Persicobacter psychrovividus: one gene and its partner. The protein of the gene in region 1 binds, or shares a complex with, the protein of each later gene. Links are inferred from orthologs where the notes say so. Each region holds a gene or a part of one and is shown in the gene's direction. Other genes may lie near its edges. The genes, in order: secA and secY.

Evidence for each region.
Region 2: the proteins of secA (region 1) and secY are in contact, whole or in part, in a crystal structure (PDB 3DIN), measured with the Thermotoga maritima proteins. The link is inferred for Persicobacter psychrovividus from one-to-one orthologs. Residues at the interface, in WP_004082002.1 of Thermotoga maritima: Glu261, Ala262, Arg263, Lys300, Ala301, Arg302, Thr303, Ile304, Ile305, Leu323, Tyr324, Asp325, Pro326, Val329, Ser330, Tyr333, Ile336, Lys340, Phe345, Val349, Glu363, Phe364, Tyr374, Ser375, Gly376, Gly377, Glu393, Ile395, Thr482, Ser483; in WP_004081795.1 of Thermotoga maritima: Glu108, Gly109, Glu110, Glu111, Ala236, Glu237, Arg238, Arg239, Ile240, Thr241, Ile242, Gln243, Tyr244, Ala245, Arg246, Arg247, Val248, Thr249, Gly250, Arg251, Arg252, Val253, Tyr254, Gly256, Ala257, Ser258, Thr259, Tyr260, Leu261, Pro262.

The regions. Positions count from the first base shown.
Region 1 is NZ_AP025292.1:3,109,243-3,119,409, reverse strand. What follows is about bases 2,828-6,695. They hold secA (preprotein translocase subunit SecA), read left to right. Parts: upstream 2,828-3,135; coding sequence 3,136-6,495; downstream 6,496-6,695. Other genes in these bases: AABK40_RS13415 (SPOR domain-containing protein), read left to right, coding at 6,694-6,695; dapF (diaminopimelate epimerase), read left to right, coding at 2,828-2,970. Outside these bases: AABK40_RS13440 (ATP-dependent DNA helicase), read left to right, coding at 1-746; AABK40_RS13435 (DMT family transporter), read right to left, coding at 753-1,202; AABK40_RS13430 (DNA alkylation repair protein), read right to left, coding at 1,205-1,903; more of dapF, read left to right, coding at 2,194-2,827; more of AABK40_RS13415, read left to right, coding at 6,696-7,236; AABK40_RS13410 (M20 metallopeptidase family protein), read left to right, coding at 7,253-8,437; mazG (nucleoside triphosphate pyrophosphohydrolase), read left to right, coding at 8,794-9,612; glgP (alpha-glucan family phosphorylase), read right to left, coding at 9,876-10,167. UniProt on the Escherichia coli protein: Required for protein export, interacts with the SecYEG preprotein conducting channel.
Region 2 is NZ_AP025292.1:2,779,495-2,788,053, reverse strand. Bases 5,650-8,559 are described here. They hold secY (preprotein translocase subunit SecY), read left to right. Parts: upstream 5,650-6,401; coding sequence 6,402-7,718; downstream 7,719-8,559. Other genes in these bases: infA (translation initiation factor IF-1), read left to right, coding at 8,493-8,559; map (type I methionyl aminopeptidase), read left to right, coding at 7,718-8,491; rplO (50S ribosomal protein L15), read left to right, coding at 5,946-6,392; rpmD (50S ribosomal protein L30), read left to right, coding at 5,764-5,943; rpsE (30S ribosomal protein S5), read left to right, coding at 5,650-5,758. Also shown: rpsS (30S ribosomal protein S19), read left to right, coding at 1-269; rplV (50S ribosomal protein L22), read left to right, coding at 272-634; rpsC (30S ribosomal protein S3), read left to right, coding at 641-1,366; rplP (50S ribosomal protein L16), read left to right, coding at 1,394-1,816; rpmC (50S ribosomal protein L29), read left to right, coding at 1,822-2,013; rpsQ (30S ribosomal protein S17), read left to right, coding at 2,018-2,272; rplN (50S ribosomal protein L14), read left to right, coding at 2,275-2,643; rplX (50S ribosomal protein L24), read left to right, coding at 2,663-2,986; rplE (50S ribosomal protein L5), read left to right, coding at 2,986-3,537; rpsN (30S ribosomal protein S14), read left to right, coding at 3,547-3,816; rpsH (30S ribosomal protein S8), read left to right, coding at 3,908-4,303; rplF (50S ribosomal protein L6), read left to right, coding at 4,316-4,873; rplR (50S ribosomal protein L18), read left to right, coding at 4,879-5,235; more of rpsE, read left to right, coding at 5,240-5,649. UniProt on the Escherichia coli protein: The central subunit of the protein translocation channel SecYEG. Consists of two halves formed by TMs 1-5 and 6-10.

The DNA.
Region 1 (10,167 bases):
TCGATAAGGCGGATATTCACCGCGCACGAAAAGAACGACTTGTGGAATATTTTGAACGGGCGGTCAATAAAGCAGGCCTTGAAGAGGTCATTGTGGTGACTTTTTCGAATCGCTTAGCGATGCATTATAATCAGCAGATAAGACAACGGTTATTTCCTGGCGCTACCGAACTGCAAGTTGGTGACCGACTGATGTTTTCCTCCAATAATTATTCGCATGAGGTGGAGCTGCTCAACGGGGATTTTGCAACGGTATTGTCCATTGAGGATGAAACGGAATTTCCCATTGATCCCGTAATGGTTGATGTCTATGAGGCCAAATCCAAGCAATGGAGCAAGGAAAAAGTCCCCTTACAGTTCAGGGATGTGGTGATTGAGGTGCAGGATAACGATGGTGATAAGGTGGAAATTGAATGTAAAATGATGGAAAGTTTACTCAATAGCCCCCATCGCGACATCACTTCCAATGAACGTAAAGCGCTATATCAGTACTTTAGAAATCGTCACCCGAAACTCAAACCGGGAACAAAAAAATTCAATGAAATGCTTGCCGAAGACCCCTATTTCAATGCCCTCAGGCTCAAATATGGCTATGCCATTACAGGGCACAAAGCCCAGGGGGGCGAATGGGAATTCGTCTTTGTGGACTTTCAGGGCTCCACCTATATGCAAGAGGTGCAAGATATTATGCGGTGGCGATACACCGCCGTAACGCGTGCTAAAGGGCATTTGCTGGTCCTTCAGTAAGTCCGTTTAATTTGTTTGTACAATATAAACGCCCACAACCATAATCATCACACCAATGATCTTCATCCAGCTGATGGGTTGCTGGTGCATACCGAGCCAGCCGAAATGATCGAGGATCATCGCTAAAATAATCTGCCCTGCAATAACGAGGGTAAGTGTGGAGGTCATGCCAATTTTTGGGGCGATGATCACAAGGCTTGTAACAAACGAAGCGCCGAGCAATCCACCAACGAGCTTCCATTTGTCCGCAGAAAGAATGGTACCGAAAACCATTCCCAGGTTTCCTTTGGATTCAATCAGTACCAAAATAAAAACGGCAATCCAGCCTACCGTAAAGTTGGTAAAGGTGGCATAGAGGGCATTGCCGGTAGTCAGTTTCAGCGAACTGTTTACACCCACTTGAATAGAAGCAATGGCTCCAATAAGTACGGCGACGATATAATAGATCAAATTCATATTCAGTTATGTTTATTCCACCACTTCAGGGCTTCTCTTTTAGACAAAGGCGATAAGCCTGGTGTTTGTTCTATAAATTGAAGCACCCATTCGTGATTTGTTTTTGAAATTTCCCGCAACGACCAGCCTATTGCTTTATTAATAAAGAATGAGCTACTGCCCAGGTTTTTGCGCAGGATATCGGCCTGCAAGTCCAGGTCGATGGCCTTTTTGTATTTCAGCTGAAACAGGATGGTGGCCCGCCTGACCCAAAGGTTGGAATCCTCAACCCACTGTGGCAGCTGCTGTTTTTGCTGTTCAGGAAAACGGCTCCATTGCGCGCCCAACCCATGTGATGCCAGATGGTCTACGGTGTCCCACCACGACTTATGGGTAATCATCCAATAAAGTTGATCGATAAATCCGGCCGCCCACCGCTTTTTCATCCGCAGCATCATATCCAAACCAAAATACTGCCATTCTCTTTCCGGTTGTTGCCAAAGGTAGGTCAGTATCGCAGCGTCGTCTTCGGGCTTGGGAAAACCGGCCTCCAGCAAAAATTGCTTTTGCAAAGCTTTCCGCACAGGCGAGGGCAATCCGTAAAACTCAAAATGCCCCTGCATATACTTGGCCATTTTTTCGGCCTGTACCGGATCTGCCAAAGCGATTAATCCCGACCGAAATGGCATAAAGTACTCTTCTATTGCGTCATGGTTTTTCATTAATGCACAAGTTATAAGCTGATTCTCCGCAATCTACGAAGAAGCATGATCTATGTCTTTTGATGTTTTATACATTTATATTTTATTTCAATTAAAATTCTATGGGAATTCAGCATTTACGACTGCCTTTTTGTCATATTTCGGTTGCTTTGTATCATCTTTGCAGATAAGGCAGTAGTTTCGAGTGGTCTGTAATTTGTTGAATCAAGTCCAATAGCTGGATATCGGACGATGCAACCATGGGCATTTACTCTATTTGACCTTCCAATATTTTAGTTTGTTTATCAGAAATGACAACAGTAGATTTTTATAAATATCAGGGAACAGGTAATGACTTTGTGATGGTGGATAATCGCCAGCAAGTGATCGACCCCAATGATATCCCTTCTGTTCAGCGGTTGTGCGACCGCAAGTTTGGCATTGGTGCCGACGGATTGATCCTGATTCAGGAGCACCCTGATTATGACTTCGAAATGGTCTATTTCAATTCAGACGGAAGTAAAAGCCTTTGTGGCAACGGAAGCCGTTGCGCTGTTCGCTTTGCTGAATTTTTGGGTATCGTGAGCAAAAGTACCCACTTTCTGACCATCGATGGCGGACTGTACGCTGAAATTACGCCAGCCGTGATTCGCCTGAAAATGCCAGATGTTACAACAACAGAACGTATCGGTGAGGATTTCTTCATCAATACAGGCTCTCCGCATTATGTGCAGTTTGTCGATAAAGTGGAGGCCACAGAGGTTTTCGATGCCGGCCGTGCTATTCGTTATAATGAGCGTTTTAAGGCGGAAGGTACAAACGTTAATTTTGTGCAACAGCTTGAAGCACAGTCCATCTTTGTTCGTACCTACGAAAGGGGGGTAGAAGATGAAACCCTCTCTTGTGGAACAGGAGTTACCGCCTGTGCACTTGCCTGCTCACTCAATGAGATGGAAAGCCCCGTAAAAATTAAAACCCTTGGAGGGCTGTTGGAGGTTAGTTTTGAGAAAAACAGCTCGGAAGGCTTCCAGAATATCTTCCTGACAGGCCCTGCAGAGCAGGTCTTCAGTGGAAAAATAAATATATAAAGATGAATTGAAGGCTTTTTGACAAAAACAGCGTACAATTGTCGATCGTTTTTGTTATTAGTTTTTCATATTTCATTTACCTTTGATAATAAGTGTGACACTCCTGAAAATTCATGAAGGCAGACTGAACACACTGCAGATTGATATTTGCAAATAAAATTCGCCATGTTAGATAAAATAACCAAAGGCTTTGCCAAGCTGTTCGGAACCAAATCCGATCGAGACATTAAGGTAATCTTGCCGATCGTTAAGCAAATTAACGAAGAATTCGATAAACTGAGCTCCATCACTGACGATGACTTGCGTAAGGCATCAGCGGGTTTAATGGCGCAAATTCAAGAGGAACTCAAACACCTCGATCAGGAAATCGAAGCGTTGAAATCAAAAGCAGATGCTACGGAAACAGACGTTTTTGAAAAAGAAGCACTGTACGCTAAAATTGATAAGTTGGATGACCAACGCAATGAAGAACTTGAGGTGGTACTGAACAACATCCTCCCTCAGGCCTTTGCGATCATGAAAGAAACGGCGCGCCGTTTGAAAGATCAAAAAGAACTGCGCGTTTCCGCCAATGTTCATGACAGAACGATTTCAGCAAAAAGCGACTGCGTTTCCATTGAAGGGGAAACGGCGGTTTGGCATAACTCCTGGACTGCCGGAGGGCATTTGCTAACATGGGAAATGGTACATTACGATGTGCAGTTGATTGGTGGTGTGGTCCTTCACCAAGGTAAAATCGGTGAGATGGCTACCGGTGAAGGTAAAACGTTGGTGGCAACACTTCCAGCCTTCCTGAATGCTTTGGCTCGCCGTGGTGTTCACGTGGTAACGGTCAATGATTATTTGGCTAAACGTGACTCCGAATGGATGGCGCCTTTGTTCCAGTTCCACGGATTGGACATCGACTGTATCGATAAGTGGCCGGCAAACTCTGAGGAGCGCCGTAACGCCTACCGTGCAGACATCACTTACGGTACCAACAACGAATTCGGTTTTGATTACCTTCGTGACAATATGGCACGTGGAACCGATGAGCTGGTACAGCGCAAGCACCACTATGCCATGGTCGATGAGGTCGATTCGGTATTGATTGATGATGCCCGTACCCCATTGATTATCTCGGGTCCTGTACCTAAAGGCGATCAGCATGAATTCCATATGCTGAAGCCAAGAATTGAGTCGCTGGTAGGAGACCAGAAGAAATTGGCGCAAGGGTTCCTGACCGACGCCAAACGTTTGATTTCCGAAGACCCTAAAAGTGATGAGGGAGGAACAGCCCTGTTCCGTGCTTACCGCGCATTCCCGAAATACAAACCATTGATTAAATATTTGTCTGAGGACGGTATTCGCCAGATCCTGCAAAAGACAGAAAACTATTATATGGCGGACAACAACCGCGAAATGCCGAAGGCAGATGAGCCATTGTTGTTTGTAATTGATGAAAAACAAAACTCGGTAGACCTTACAGAAAAAGGGATCGACCATATTACGGGTAAAGGTGAGGATCCTCAATTCTTTATCTTGCCAGATATTGGGGTGGAAATTGCCAACCTCGAAAACGACGAGGCGGTTTCTGATGAAGATAAAATCGTTAAGAAAGAGCAGCTGTTACAGGATTACGCCGTAAAAGCAGAACGTATTCACTCGGTGAATCAGCTTTTGAAAGCGTACTCATTGTTCGAAAAAGATACGGAGTATATCCTTGACGACGGTAAAGTGAAAATCGTCGATGAGCAAACAGGTCGTGTAATGGACGGGCGCCGTTACTCTGATGGTTTGCACCAGGCACTGGAAGCCAAAGAAAATGTGAAGGTAGAAGATGCCACACAAACTTATGCTACCATTACGCTTCAGAACTACTTCCGTATGTACCACAAATTAGGTGGTATGACGGGTACCGCAGAGACGGAAGCAGGCGAGCTTTGGGATATCTATGAATTGGATGTAGTGGTTATTCCTACCAACCGCCCAATTCAGCGTCAGGATCACGAAGATAAAGTCTTCAAAACAATCCGTGAGAAATTCCGCGCAGTAGCCGAAGAGGTGATTCAGTTGCGTGAAGCTGGCCGTCCAGTATTGGTCGGTACAACATCAGTAGATATGTCGGAATTACTGTCGCGTATGCTGAGTATGCAACAAATTCCTCATCAGGTACTGAATGCCAAGCAGCACTCGCGTGAAGCAGAGGTTGTAGCACAGGCAGGGCAGCCAGGAATGGTAACCATCGCTACCAACATGGCAGGTCGTGGTACGGATATTAAACTTACCCCTGAGTCGAAAGCAGCAGGTGGTTTGGCCATTATCGGTACTGAACGCCATGAGTCACGTCGTGTCGATCGCCAGTTGCGTGGTCGTGCAGGTCGTCAGGGAGATGTCGGTTCTTCGCAGTTCTTTGTATCTCTTGAAGATAGCCTGATGCGTATGTTCGGTTCTGAGCGTATCGCCAAGGTAATGGACCGTATGGGCTTGGAAGAGGGCGAAGTAATTCAGCACTCTATGATTACCAAGTCTATCGAACGTGCACAGCGCAAGGTGGAAGAAAACAACTTCGGTATTCGTAAGCGTTTGCTGGAATATGATGATGTGATGAACCAGCAACGTGAAGTAATCTACGATCGTCGTCGCAATGCCCTATTCGGTGAGCGTTTGTCGATCGATATCATGAACCAGCTTTATGATGTGGTAGAAACGATCGTGATTGCTTACAAAGAGTCGTTGGATTTGGATGGCTTCAAATTGGAGGTACTGAACACTTTGGGTGTGGATTACCATATTGCTGAAGACAAATTCAATGCAAGCTCTGTGGATGATATCGCCAATGAGCTGTTTGATGAGGCTTACGATCAGTATAAAAAGAAAAATGAAATCATCGGTGAGCGTGCAATGCCTGTATTGGAGCATGTAAATGCGGAACGTGGCGCGATGGTTGAAAATATCATGGTACCATTCACGGATGGTAAAAAGCAACTCGGCATTGTAACCAACTTGTCGAAAAATATCGAAGATCGTGGTAAAACATTGATGACCGATATGGAGAAAAGTGCTGCTTTGGCCATTATCGATAACAAGTGGAAAGAACACTTGCGTGAGATGGATGACCTGAAGCAATCGGTACAGAATGCCGCTTATGAGCAAAAAGATCCTTTGATGATCTACAAGTTTGAAGCTTTTGAACTATTCAAGAAGTTCCTTTCTGAAGTAAACAACGAAGCGATCTCATTCTTGATGAAAGCCTCTATTCCAATTGCTGAGCCAGAAAAGGTGCAGGAAGCGAGAGAAGAGCGCCCAAAGCAAGAATATAACACTTCTAAAGCGGAAACAGGTTCTGCTTTGAGCCAGGACACCCCTCGCCCTGAGGCTCCTGAAGCACCAAAGGAGAAAACAATGCCGATCCGTAAAGAGGTTACGCATGGCCGAAACGATTTGGTATCGGTACGTTACAATGACGGTTCTGTAAAAGAGAATGTAAAATTCAAGAAGGTAGAAAACGATTTGGCAGCCAACAAATGTGTGTTGATTGACTAATTTGAACCTTTTTGTTTAATAAATATAATGGGGTTGCGTTCTTAGGATCGTAACCCCATTTTTGTTGGGTCGAAAATGTCCATCAACAAAGGTCAGTAATAGAGCTGCCTGCCCAACAGACGATATATTAAACAATGGCTAAAATTTTGTAAATTGAGCGCCAATAGGCAAAACCGAAATTTAAATAAACCCATTACTATGAAAAATATCTATGTCCTGTTTGGCATGTTCTTGCTGGCAACGGCGTGTTCTCCGAAAGTAGCGAAGACCACCACCACCAATTATCAAGAAGATATTTCGACGAACCGAGAAGATTTTGTTCAGCTTAAAGCGCAGCAAGAAGCGAAACAGGCCGAACAGCAAAAAGAAAATCAGTTAACAAAAGAACAGGATTTTTCTGAGTCATCAGCAATCACTACAGGAGTAGATGAGCAATTGCAGGATTTTGCAGCCGCAAATGCAGGCAGTTATGCCACCAAATACACCATTCAGGTATATTCAGGAACAAGCCGCGACCGTGCCAACGAAATTAAATCGGAGGTTTATGAACTGCTCCCTGAAGCCAAGCCAAAGGTAACTTATGTACAGCCGACCTATCGGGTGCGTATTGGGGAGTATTACAGCCGTGTCGATGCTTACGGACTTTACAAAAAAGCCAAGAGTAATTTCGGACGTGCGATCATTATTCCTTTCAAAGTGAAACTGGGAGATCAATCCCCAGCAGAGACGACACAGGATTAGCCATAATTTATCAGTCATGAAATCAACCATTCAGCAATTAGCCAAAGAAATAAAGCAGCAGGTGATCGATTACCGACAATACCTGCATCAGCACCCAGAATTATCTTTTCAGGAACACCATACCGTAAAGTATGTTGCTGATCAGCTCACCGCCATGGGAATCACGCGGCAGGAAACCAAGGCCGAAACAGGATTGGTGGCACTGATTGAAGGCAAGAATCCCACGAAAAAAGTTATCGCTTTACGTGCTGATCTTGATGCCCTGCCAATTGTTGAAGAGAATGATCAACCGTACAAATCACAAAATGATGGGGTGATGCACGCCTGTGGGCACGATGCACACACGGCCTCTTTGTTGGGGGCGGCCTATATACTGAACCAGGTTAAAGATCAGTTCGAAGGGACTGTCAAGCTGGTATTTCAGCCTGGTGAAGAGCAGCTTCCTGGTGGTGCTTCGTTGATGATCAAAGATGGCGCACTGGAAAATCCCAAGCCTGAAGCCATCATCGGGCAGCACGTGATGCCTTTTATTCCTGTCGGGAAAGTAGGTTTCCGCCCAGGGATGTACATGGCTTCATGTGATGAAATTTATATCACCGTTCGTGGAAAAGGCGGACATGCGGCCTTGCCTGAAAACAATATTGACCCTATTGTGATTGCGGCCAACATGATCGTCTCCTTGCAGCAAATTGTCAGTCGTTTTGCGCCACCAAAAATCCCCTGTGTACTTTCCTTCGGGGATATTCGTGCTTTTGGCGCAACCAATATTATTCCTGATGAAGTCAAGATCAAAGGAACCTTCAGAACCATGAATGAGCCATGGCGCGCCGAGGCACATGAGCGAATCGTGAAAATGGCCAAAGGGATTGTAGAAGGCATGGGCGGAACGGTAGATTTCGATATTCGCAAAGGCTACCCTTATCTGGAAAATGATGAAGCCCTGACCTTGCGCAACCGTGCCGTGGCAGAGGAATATTTAGGTGAAGAGAATGTCGTTGATTTGGATATTTGGTTGGGTGCCGAAGATTTTTCTTATTACACCCAAGAAATGAAAGCCTGTTTTTATCGATTAGGAACAAGGAATGAAGCCAAGGGAATCACTTCGGCCGTTCATACGCCTACTTTCGATATTGATCATGATGCTTTGGAAATCGGATCGGGACTGATGGCGTTTATGGCATTTAAAGAATTACAAGGTTGATTTTGGGAGGTGTTATAGACCATGATTACCATGATTTATTTTAACTGATATTTGACAAAATTTAATCGCTGTAGGGGCTGATCCAATGTCATTAAGATGCTGTAGAGACGTTATTTTTAACGTCTAACACAATGCTGATCCTAATAATGACCCTTATATTCAAATTGTTACGTGAGACATAATGAATTATGCCTTTACAGGAAAATCAAAATCACGGAAATCCTGTAAATCAAGGTAATCACGGCCAAAAAAATAAAGACCAATCGAACAACACATAAGCTGCCTTCTGAAATCATTCGGAAGGCATTTTTGTTTTCTGTTCAACCCTTTGTTATTTGCAGAAAAAAAGAAATACCATGCCGAAAATAGATCCTCCAAAAGATACCAAAAGAGCGGAGAAATTAGCCGCTTTTGATCGCCTGCTGACCATCATGGACGAGTTGCGATTGAACTGCCCGTGGGACAAGAAACAAACTACGGAGTCTTTGCGTCATTTGACGATCGAAGAAGTGTATGAACTTTCAGACGCCATAATGGAGGGTGCTGCTGAAGAGGTACGCAAGGAGTTGGGTGACCTGATGTTGCATTTGGTGTTTTATGCCAAAATTGGGGAAGAAAATGCGCAATTCGATATTACCGACGTGCTCAATGGTATTTGTGATAAATTGATCCACCGCCATCCGCATATTTACAGCGATACAGTGGCGGATGATGAAGAAGCCGTCAAGCAGAATTGGGAAAAGATCAAGCTGAAAGAGAAAGGCAATGTTTCTGTTCTGGGAGGCGTTCCGAAAACCCTGCCCGCTTTGGTCAAGGCCATGCGCATTCAGGAAAAAGCCCGTGGTGTAGGTTTCGACTGGGACGATAAAACACAGGTTTGGGAGAAAGTCGAAGAGGAATTGGGTGAGTTTAAAGCCGAATTCAACATCGCCGATGGTAGCGAAATCGATCATGAAAAAGCACAGGACGAATTCGGAGATGTGTTATTTTCCCTGATCAACTATTCCCGCTTCCTGGACATCAATGCCGAAGAAGCATTGGAGCGCACCAACCGAAAATTTATCTACCGTTTTCAGTACTTGGAGCAAGCCGCCGCTGCTGACGGAAAAACCCTATCTGAGATGACCCTCGAAGAAATGGATTACTACTGGAACGAAGCGAAGAAGGGAAAGTAGTTTAAAGCATACGCTATTGCGATCTTCCTCCTCGTTGATTGTCAATGATTGATCATCACGAGAGGGATGCTCGCGATAGTTTGACGCCGTAATTTTACGCCCAAAAGGAATGCTGATATTTTAGTTCAAACGTCCTGCGAATACCAACTATTGTTTTTAACCATGATTACCATGATTTTAAAATAATCTGTGGGCAAAATAAAACATAAAAAATCCCGACCAGTCATCTGATCGGGATTTGTATTTTCAAGCCTCAGGCTTTCTTATTTTTTGAATTTCTTTTGCTCAGGGTTTGTATATACGTGATCGTAATACTCCTGTGCCATACGGTCAGCATCGAAATAAGGCGTAACGTCTTTCATCGATGTTTTCACAATCTCAGTCCACTTCTTAGGCTCATCATAATAAGTCGGCAAGATTTCGTTCTCCAGGATGTAGAACATCGCTTCCATATCTTCATGATCCTGCATATGATGCGGCTTGCGGTGATCCGTAGCAGGAATGATAAACCCATTTTCGCCATGGCGGGTGAATTCACAAATCCATCCATCGTAA
Region 2 (8,559 bases), 330 kb from region 1 along the record:
CACTTAAAAAAGGACCTTATATTGACTTCCGCTTAACAAAGAAAGTGGACGCCATGAACGAAGGTGGTAAAAAGACTGTGATCAAAACATGGTCTCGTCGTTCTATGATTTCTCCAGAATTCGTAGGACACACATTCGCTGTACATAATGGAAATAAATTTATTCCAGTTTATGTTACAGAAAACATGGTAGGTCACAAGATGGGCGAATTCGCACCAACTCGTACTTATAAGGGTCATATTAATAAAAAAGACAAGGGCAAGAGATAATTATGAAAGCTGTTGCAAGACTAAGAAACTGTCCGACCTCGCCGCGCAAAATGCGTTTGGTAGCAGATATGATCCGCGGTCAGCGCGTGGACACAGCATTAAATATTTTGAAATTCGACCCTAGACATTCTTCGAATCGTCTAGAGAAGTTGTTGCTTTCAGCGATTGCTAACTGGGAGAATGCAAATGAAGGTGAAAGCCTTGAAACTGCAAACCTGGTAGTTAGCGAAATTTTCGTTGATAGTGCACGTATGTTGAAGCGTTTGCGTCCAGCACCTCAAGGACGAGCTCACCGTATTCGTAAGCGTTCGAATCACGTTACGCTTGTTGTGGATTCATTGTCAACCAAAACTGAAAAGAATTAATCAATTATGGGACAGAAAGTTAATCCAATAGGCCTGCGTTTAGGTATCGTTCGAGGCTGGGAATCAAACTGGTATGCTAACTCTCGTGATTTTTCTGACAAATTGATCGAAGATCAAAAAATCAGAAAATATGTATTGGCTCGTATTCCTAAAGGTGGAATCAGCCGTATCGTGATTGAGCGTACATTAAAGCGCATCACTTTAACTATCCATACTGCCCGTCCAGGTGTAGTAATTGGTAAAGGTGGCGCGGAAGTTGATAGAATTAAAGAAGAGTTGAAAAAATTGACATCTAAGGATGTGCAAATCAACATCTTCGAGATCAAGCGTCCTGAATTGGAAGCTAAATTGATCGGGGAGTCTATCGCTCAACAACTACGTGCGCGTATCTCGTATCGTCGTGCTATGAAGCAAGCAATTGCTTCTGCAATGCGTGTAGGTGCTCAAGGTATTAAAGTGAAATTGTCTGGTCGTTTGGGTGGTGCTGAAATGGCACGTACCGAAATGTACAAAGAAGGACGTATTCCATTGCATACATTGCGTGCAGACATCGATTACGCTATCTGCGAATCGGATACAATCTACGGTAAAATCGGTATCAAAGTTTGGATCTTCAAAGGTGAAGTTTACGGTAAGCGTGACTTGACTCCAACTACTGATAATGATCGTCGTGGTCGTCGTCGTAAAGATGGTAATAACAACCAACAAGGCGGTCGTCGTAGAAGAAAGTAATCGCTAAGAAAGTAAAACAGCTTTAAAATGTTACAACCGAGAAGAGTAAAACATAGAAAAGTTCAGAAAGGCCGAGTTAAAGGTCTTGCTGGAAGAGGCCATGAGATTGCCTTTGGTAGCTTCGGTATCAAGTCTCTTGAGGCAGGTTGGATCACCAGCCGTCAGATTGAGGCAGCTCGTATTGCGGTTACACGTGCAATGAAACGTGAAGGTAAAGTATGGATCCGTATCTTCCCTGACAAACCTATCACTAAGAAACCTGCAGAGGTTCGTATGGGTAAGGGTAAGGGTGCCCCAGAATACTGGGTAGCTTGTATCAAGCCAGGAACCATCTTATTTGAATCAACAGGTGTACCTTTAGCCTTGGCTCAAGAGTCAATGCGTCTAGCGGCACAGAAATTGCCTGTTAAAACTAAATTTGTTGTACGTAGAGATTACGTTGAAGCATAAGAGTTATGAAAAATTCTGAAATCGCACAACTAAGCAAGGAAGAGTTGATCCAAAAGATCACTGCTGAAAAGGAAAACTTGCAAAAAATGCAGTTTGCGCACGCAATTTCGCCGATTGAGAATCCGATGAAAATTCGTGTTAGTCGTCGAATGATCGCTAGGTTTGAAACCGCATTACGTCAACTTGAAGCTAAGTAAGATCATGGAAAGAAACTTAAGAAAAGAACGTATCGGTGTTATCGCCAGCAACAAAATGGACAAGTCCATCACTGTTGAGGTAACCCGTCGAGTAAAGCACCCGATTTACGGTAAATTCGTTACTAAAACTTCTAAATTCATGTCACACGACGAGAATAATGAAGGTGGTATCGGTGATACTGTACGCATTGCTGAGACACGTCCATTGTCTCGCAACAAGCGCTGGAGATTGGTAGAAATCATTGAAAGAGCGAAGTAATTATGATCCAACAAGAAAGTCGTCTAAACGTAGCGGATAACTCAGGTGCTAAAGAAGTACTTTGTATCCGTGTTTTGGGTGGAACTGGGAAACGTTACGCTTCTATCGGTGACAAAATCGTTGTCACTGTAAAGTCAGCCCTTTCATCCAGCAACTTGAAAAAAGGTACCGTATCAAAGGCGGTTGTTGTTCGTACGAAAAAAGAAATCCGTCGTAAAGATGGTTCTTATATCCGTTTCGAAGACAATGCTGCTGTATTGTTAGGTGCTAATGATGAACCAAGAGGAACACGTATCTTCGGCCCTGTTGCCCGTGAATTACGTGAGAAGCAATTCATGAAGATTGTTTCCTTGGCACCGGAAGTACTTTAATATTTTAAAGGAAAAGATCATGACTAAAGTAAAAATTAAAATCCGTAAAGGAGATACAGTTAAGGTGATCGCCGGTAACGATAAAGGTAAAACTGGACTCGTACAAGAGGTGATCACAGCAACTAACCGCGTGTTAGTAGAGGGGGTTAATATTGTAACTAAGCATGTTAAACCTTCTGCAGCTAACCCTAATGGCGGTATCGAGAAAGTCGAGGCTCCTATTCATATTTCTAACGTAGCATTTGTTGATCCTGCTAAAGGCGAAACAAGTCGCGTTGGACGTAAAGTAGTTGATGGTAAAATCGTGCGTTACGCCAAAAAATCAGGGGAGGAAATTAAGTAATGGCAGCTCCAAGACTTAAAGAAAAATATCAGAACGAAATTGCTGGTGCTTTAAAAGAAAAATTTGGTTACAAATCTGTAATGCAAATTCCAGCAGTGACAAAAATCTGTATCAATAAAGGTATCGGGGAAGCAGTTTCCGATAAAAAATTGATCGATCAAGGTGTGGAAGAGATGACTACTATTGCTGGTCAGAAAGCTGTTCCTACCAAGGCTAAAAATTCTATCTCCAACTTTAAGTTGAGAGAAGAAATGCCGATCGGTGCGCGCGTTACCTTGCGTGGAGACAAAATGTATGAATTCATGGACCGTCTTTTGACGATCGCATTGCCTGCAGTTCGTGATTTCCGTGGAGTTTCTGCTAAAGGTTTTGATGGCCGTGGTAACTACACTTTGGGTGTAAAAGAGCAGATCATCTTTCCTGAGATTTCTATCGAAAAGGTAAATAAAATCTCTGGTATGGATATCACTTTTGTTACTTCTGCTGAGACTGACGAAGAAAGCTTAGAATTATTGAAAGCTTTCGGTATGCCTTTTGCTAACAAAAAATAATAAGATACAATGGCTAGAGAAGCAGTAAAAGCGCGTGGTCGCAAGCGCGAGAAAATGGTCGCGAAATACGCTGAGAAACGCAAAGCTTTGAAAGAAGCTGGCGATTATATCGGTTTGGATAAGTTGCCTCGCAACGCATCTCCAGTTCGTTTGCACAACCGTTGTAAATTGACTGGTCGTCCAAAAGGTTATATGCGTAAGTTCGGTATCAACCGTGTTACTTTCCGTGAGATGGCTTCAGCAGGTTTGATTCCTGGTGTTACAAAAGCTTCATGGTAAGTTACCTTTGAGAAGTAAGATTTAATTATTAACTTTGCAAGCCCTGCTAAAATTAGCAGGGTATTGCTTATCATATCAATAAATATTTATCATGACTGATCCAATAGCAGATTTTTTAACACGTTTGCGTAACGCTCAGAAAGCGGGACACCGCGTTGTTGAAATCCCAGCATCTAACGTCAAGAAAAACATGACGAAGGTGTTGTTTGACCAAGGGTATATTCAGTCGTATAAATTCGTAGAGGACGGACCTCAAGGCACTGTTAAAGTAGCATTGAAGTATCACCCTGTTACAAAGAAACCGGCAATGGAAAAATTGATCCGTGTTTCTAAGCCAGGCCTCCGAAAATATGCGAAGAATACCGAATTACCTCGTGTATTGAATGGCCTTGGAATTGCCATTTTGTCCACAAACAAAGGAATTATTAGTAACAAAGAAGCTCGCGCACTAAATATTGGTGGTGAGGTTTTATGTTACATCTACTAATTTAATATTACAATGTCGAGAATAGGAAAGAAGCCAATTACTATTCCTGCGGGTGTAAGCGTAGAAGTAAATGCTGAAAACGTTGTTACAGTTAAAGGTTCTAAAGGAACTTTGTCGCAAGATATCGATCGTGACATCACTGTAGAGATCAACGAAAATATTGTGACTTTGTCACGCCCTACCGACCAAAAGAGACACAAGGCGATGCACGGTTTATACCGTTCTCTTGTTAATAACATGGTTATTGGAGTTTCAGAGGGTTTTAAGAAAACGTTAGAGCTTGTTGGTGTAGGTTACAAAGCCGTATCACAAGGAAAAACGTTGGAATTAAACTTAGGTTACTCACACAGCATTTACTTTGGCGTACCAGCAGAGGTAGAAGTTAAAGCAGAAACTCAAAAAGGTAAGAGCCCAGTGATTACTTTGGAGTCTGCTGACAAGCAATTGTTGGGTCAAGTTACCGCAAAAATCAAGTCTCTTCGTCCAGTTGAGCCTTACAAAGGAAAAGGTATCCGTGAGGAAGGTCAATATATTAGAAGAAAAGCGGGTAAAACAGCTGCTAAAAAATAATAGTTATGGCAATTAAGAACGAAAAAATCGCGAGAAGACTGAGAATCCGTCGCGGAATCCGCAGAAAGATCTCAGGAACAGCTCAACGTCCGCGTCTTTCAGTGTACAAAAGTAACACAGCCATCTCAGCGCAATTGATTGACGATATTAACGGTGTTACATTGGCTTCTGCTACTTCTGTAGAATTCGGTGCCCGTAAAAATTGTAATATTGAAATTTCTGAAAAAGTTGGTGCTAAATTAGCTGAAAAAGCGGTTGCAAACTCAATTACTGAGGTTGTTTTTGACCGTAGTGGTTACCAATACCACGGTAAAGTTAAAGCATTGGCTGAAGGTGCCAGAAATGGCGGATTAAAATTCTAAGCAAATGTCCAATAAAACTGTAAAAAGCGTTAAGGCAAGCGAGCTTGACCTTAAAGAAAAAGTTGTTGCTATCAATCGTGTAGCGAAGGTAGTTAAAGGTGGACGTCGTTTTAGTTTTTCCGCTATTGTGGTAGTGGGAGACGGAAACGGTGTTGTAGGTCATGGTTTGGGTAAAGCCAACGAGGTGACTGATGCCATTACTAAAGGTATCGAAGATGCAAAGAAGAACTTGGTGAAAGTTCCTGTATTCAACGGTACTATCCCTCATGAAGCTACTGGTAAATTTGGTGGTGGTTACGTATTGATGAAGCCTGCATCTCAGGGTACTGGGGTAATTGCAGGTGGTGCGATGCGTGCTGTATTGGAGGCTGCTGGTGTACATAACGTACTTGGTAAGTCTAAAGGTTCATCAAACCCACATAACGCAGTTAAAGCAACATTCGATGCTTTGGCTAAAATGAGAACTCCACAGCAAGTTGCTGAGCAAAGAGGAGTAAGTGTTTCTAAAGTATTTAACGGTTAATAAAGATGGCTAAAGTACGTTTAACTCAGGTTCGTAGTACAATCAACCGTCCGAAACGTCAGGTTGAGACAATCAAGGCTTTGGGTCTTGGTAAAATCAATAGAACCGTTGAGCATGAGAAAACTCCTCAAATTGCGGGGATGATCGAAAAAGTAAAACATTTGATTACTGTAGCTGAGGTATAATTATGAAATTACATACATTACAACCAGCCGATGGTTCTACCAAAAAAGGTAAACGTATCGGTCGTGGTCAGGGGTCTACAAGAGGTGGTACTTCTACACGTGGTCACAAAGGTGCAAAGTCAAGATCTGGTTATTCTCAGAAAGTAGGTTTCGAGGGTGGTCAAATGCCTTTGCAAAGAAGAGTCCCTAAATTTGGATTTACCAATCCAAATCGAGTAATTTACAAACCTGTTAATCTTGACGCTATCCAAGCCTTGGCTGACAAGCTTGGTGTTACTGCTATCACGATCGAAATGATGCGTGAGAACGGTATCGTCGGAAAAGCGGATTTGGTAAAAGTACTTGCTAATGGCGCGGTTACTTCTAAATTGGAAGTTTCTGCGAATAAATTCTCTGCTTCAGCTGTTGAAGCAATCGAGAAGGCAGGTGGGACAGCAACTGTTATCTGATAATATATCATGAAGAAGTTTATTTCTACTATTCAAAATATTTTTTCCATCGAGGAGTTGAGAACAAGAATTCTCAACACCTTGATTTTGTTGGTCATTTTCCGTTTAGGATCCTTTGTTGTGTTGCCAGGTGTTGATCCTGCAGCATTAACGAGCCACGAAGGTGGTATATTTGGACTCCTGAACACGTTTTTAGGTGGCGCCTTCAGTAATGCATCCATTTTTGGATTGGGGATTATGCCTTATATTTCTGCATCCATTGTGTTGCAGTTGTTGACGGTAGCAGTACCCTATTTTCAGAAGATGCAAAATGATGGTGAATCTGGTAGAAATAAAATTAATCAGATTACTCGGGTATTGACCATCATCATTACAATAGCGCAAGGTTTCGGTTATGTAACCGCGACTATCCCTGCAGAAGCAGTTTTGATTAATCCGTGGTTCTTTAGAATCTCTGGATTGATTATTCTTGTGGCAGGGACTATGTTCTGTATGTGGTTAGGAGAAAAGATCACGGATAAGGGTGTCGGAAACGGTATCTCTATGCTGATCATGATTGGAATCATTTCTCGTTTACCTGGAGCCATTGTAGCGGAAGCTTTGTCTCGTGGATCAACAGGTTTGTTGTTTTTCGTGATCGAGTTGGTAGCATTGTTCTTTGTCATTATGGCAGTAGTCATGCTTACTCAAGCTACACGTAAAATTCCGATTCAATATGCTAAGCAGGTTGTCGGTGGTCGCACTTACGGTGGACAGCGTCAGTATTTGCCTTTGAAAGTGAATGCAGCAGGGGTTATGCCTATCATTTTTGCTCAATCATTGATGTTCTTACCATCATTGCTTGCGCAGTCTTTAGCAGATAAATATGAGACAGCAGCTTCTATTGGAGCGACTTTTGCAGATATCACATCATGGCAGTACAACACTTTGTTTGCTGTATTGATCATTGTATTTACCTTCTTTTACACAGCGATTACAATTAATCCAAATCAGATCTCTGATGATCTTAAACGTAATGGAGGATTTATCCCTGGGGTAAAACCTGGTCCACAAACTTCAGAATACATTGATAGTATTTTGACAAAGATCACATTGCCTGGTTCAATTTTCTTAGGTCTCGTAGCAATTATGCCTGCATTTGCAAGAATGGCTGGTGTTGAGGGTTCTTTTGCCCAATTCTACGGTGGAACGAGTCTTTTGATTATGGTAGGTGTAGTTTTGGATACTCTTCAGCAAGTAGAATCTTATTTGTTGATGCGTCATTACGAAGGCCTGATGAAGTCTGGTAAGATTAAGGGTAGAGCTAATAAAGTGGCAGTTGCCTAATGATTTATCTTAAGACTGAAGAAGAGATTAATCTTATAAAAGAAAGTGCCGATATTCTCGGTAGAGCCCATGGTTTGGTAGCACAGCATATCAAACCAGGGATTTCTACTTTGGAATTAGATAAATTGGCATTTGAATTTATTAAAGATTCTGGTGGTTCACCATCTTTTAAAGGGTACAATGGTTTTCCATCTACTCTTTGTGTTTCTTTAAACGAACAAGTTGTTCATGGTATGCCCTCCAAGTATGTGCTTGAAGAGGGCGATATTGTGTCTGTTGATTGTGGGGTCTTTTATAAAGGCTTTCACTCAGATAGTGCTTATTCGTATCCTGTTGGGGATGTAGGAGAGGCATCGATGGATTTACTTCGCCGAACTAAAGAATCTCTTTGGAAAGGGATTGAGGCTGCTAAAGTCGGTAAATTTACTGGTGATATTGGTTATGCTGTACAGCAGCATGCCGAGCAGTTTGGTTATGGCGTTGTTCGTGAGTTGGTAGGACACGGTGTAGGGAGAAATCTTCATGAGGATCCTGAAGTACCGAACTATGGACGTCGTGGAAAAGGAAAGAAATTGAAGGCTGGTATGGTTATTGCTATTGAGCCTATGATCAATCTGGGGACTAAGGATATTGTGCAGGAGGCAGATGGTTGGACCATCCGCACGACTGATTACAAACCATCGGCACATTTTGAACATACAATCGCTATTTTTGCCGACCGGACTGAAGTCTTGACTACGCACAAATACATCGAAGAACATATCAAAATTTAACATGGCCAAACAGTCATCTATTGAACAAGACGGTACAATTGTTGAGGCATTGTCCAACGCAATGTTCC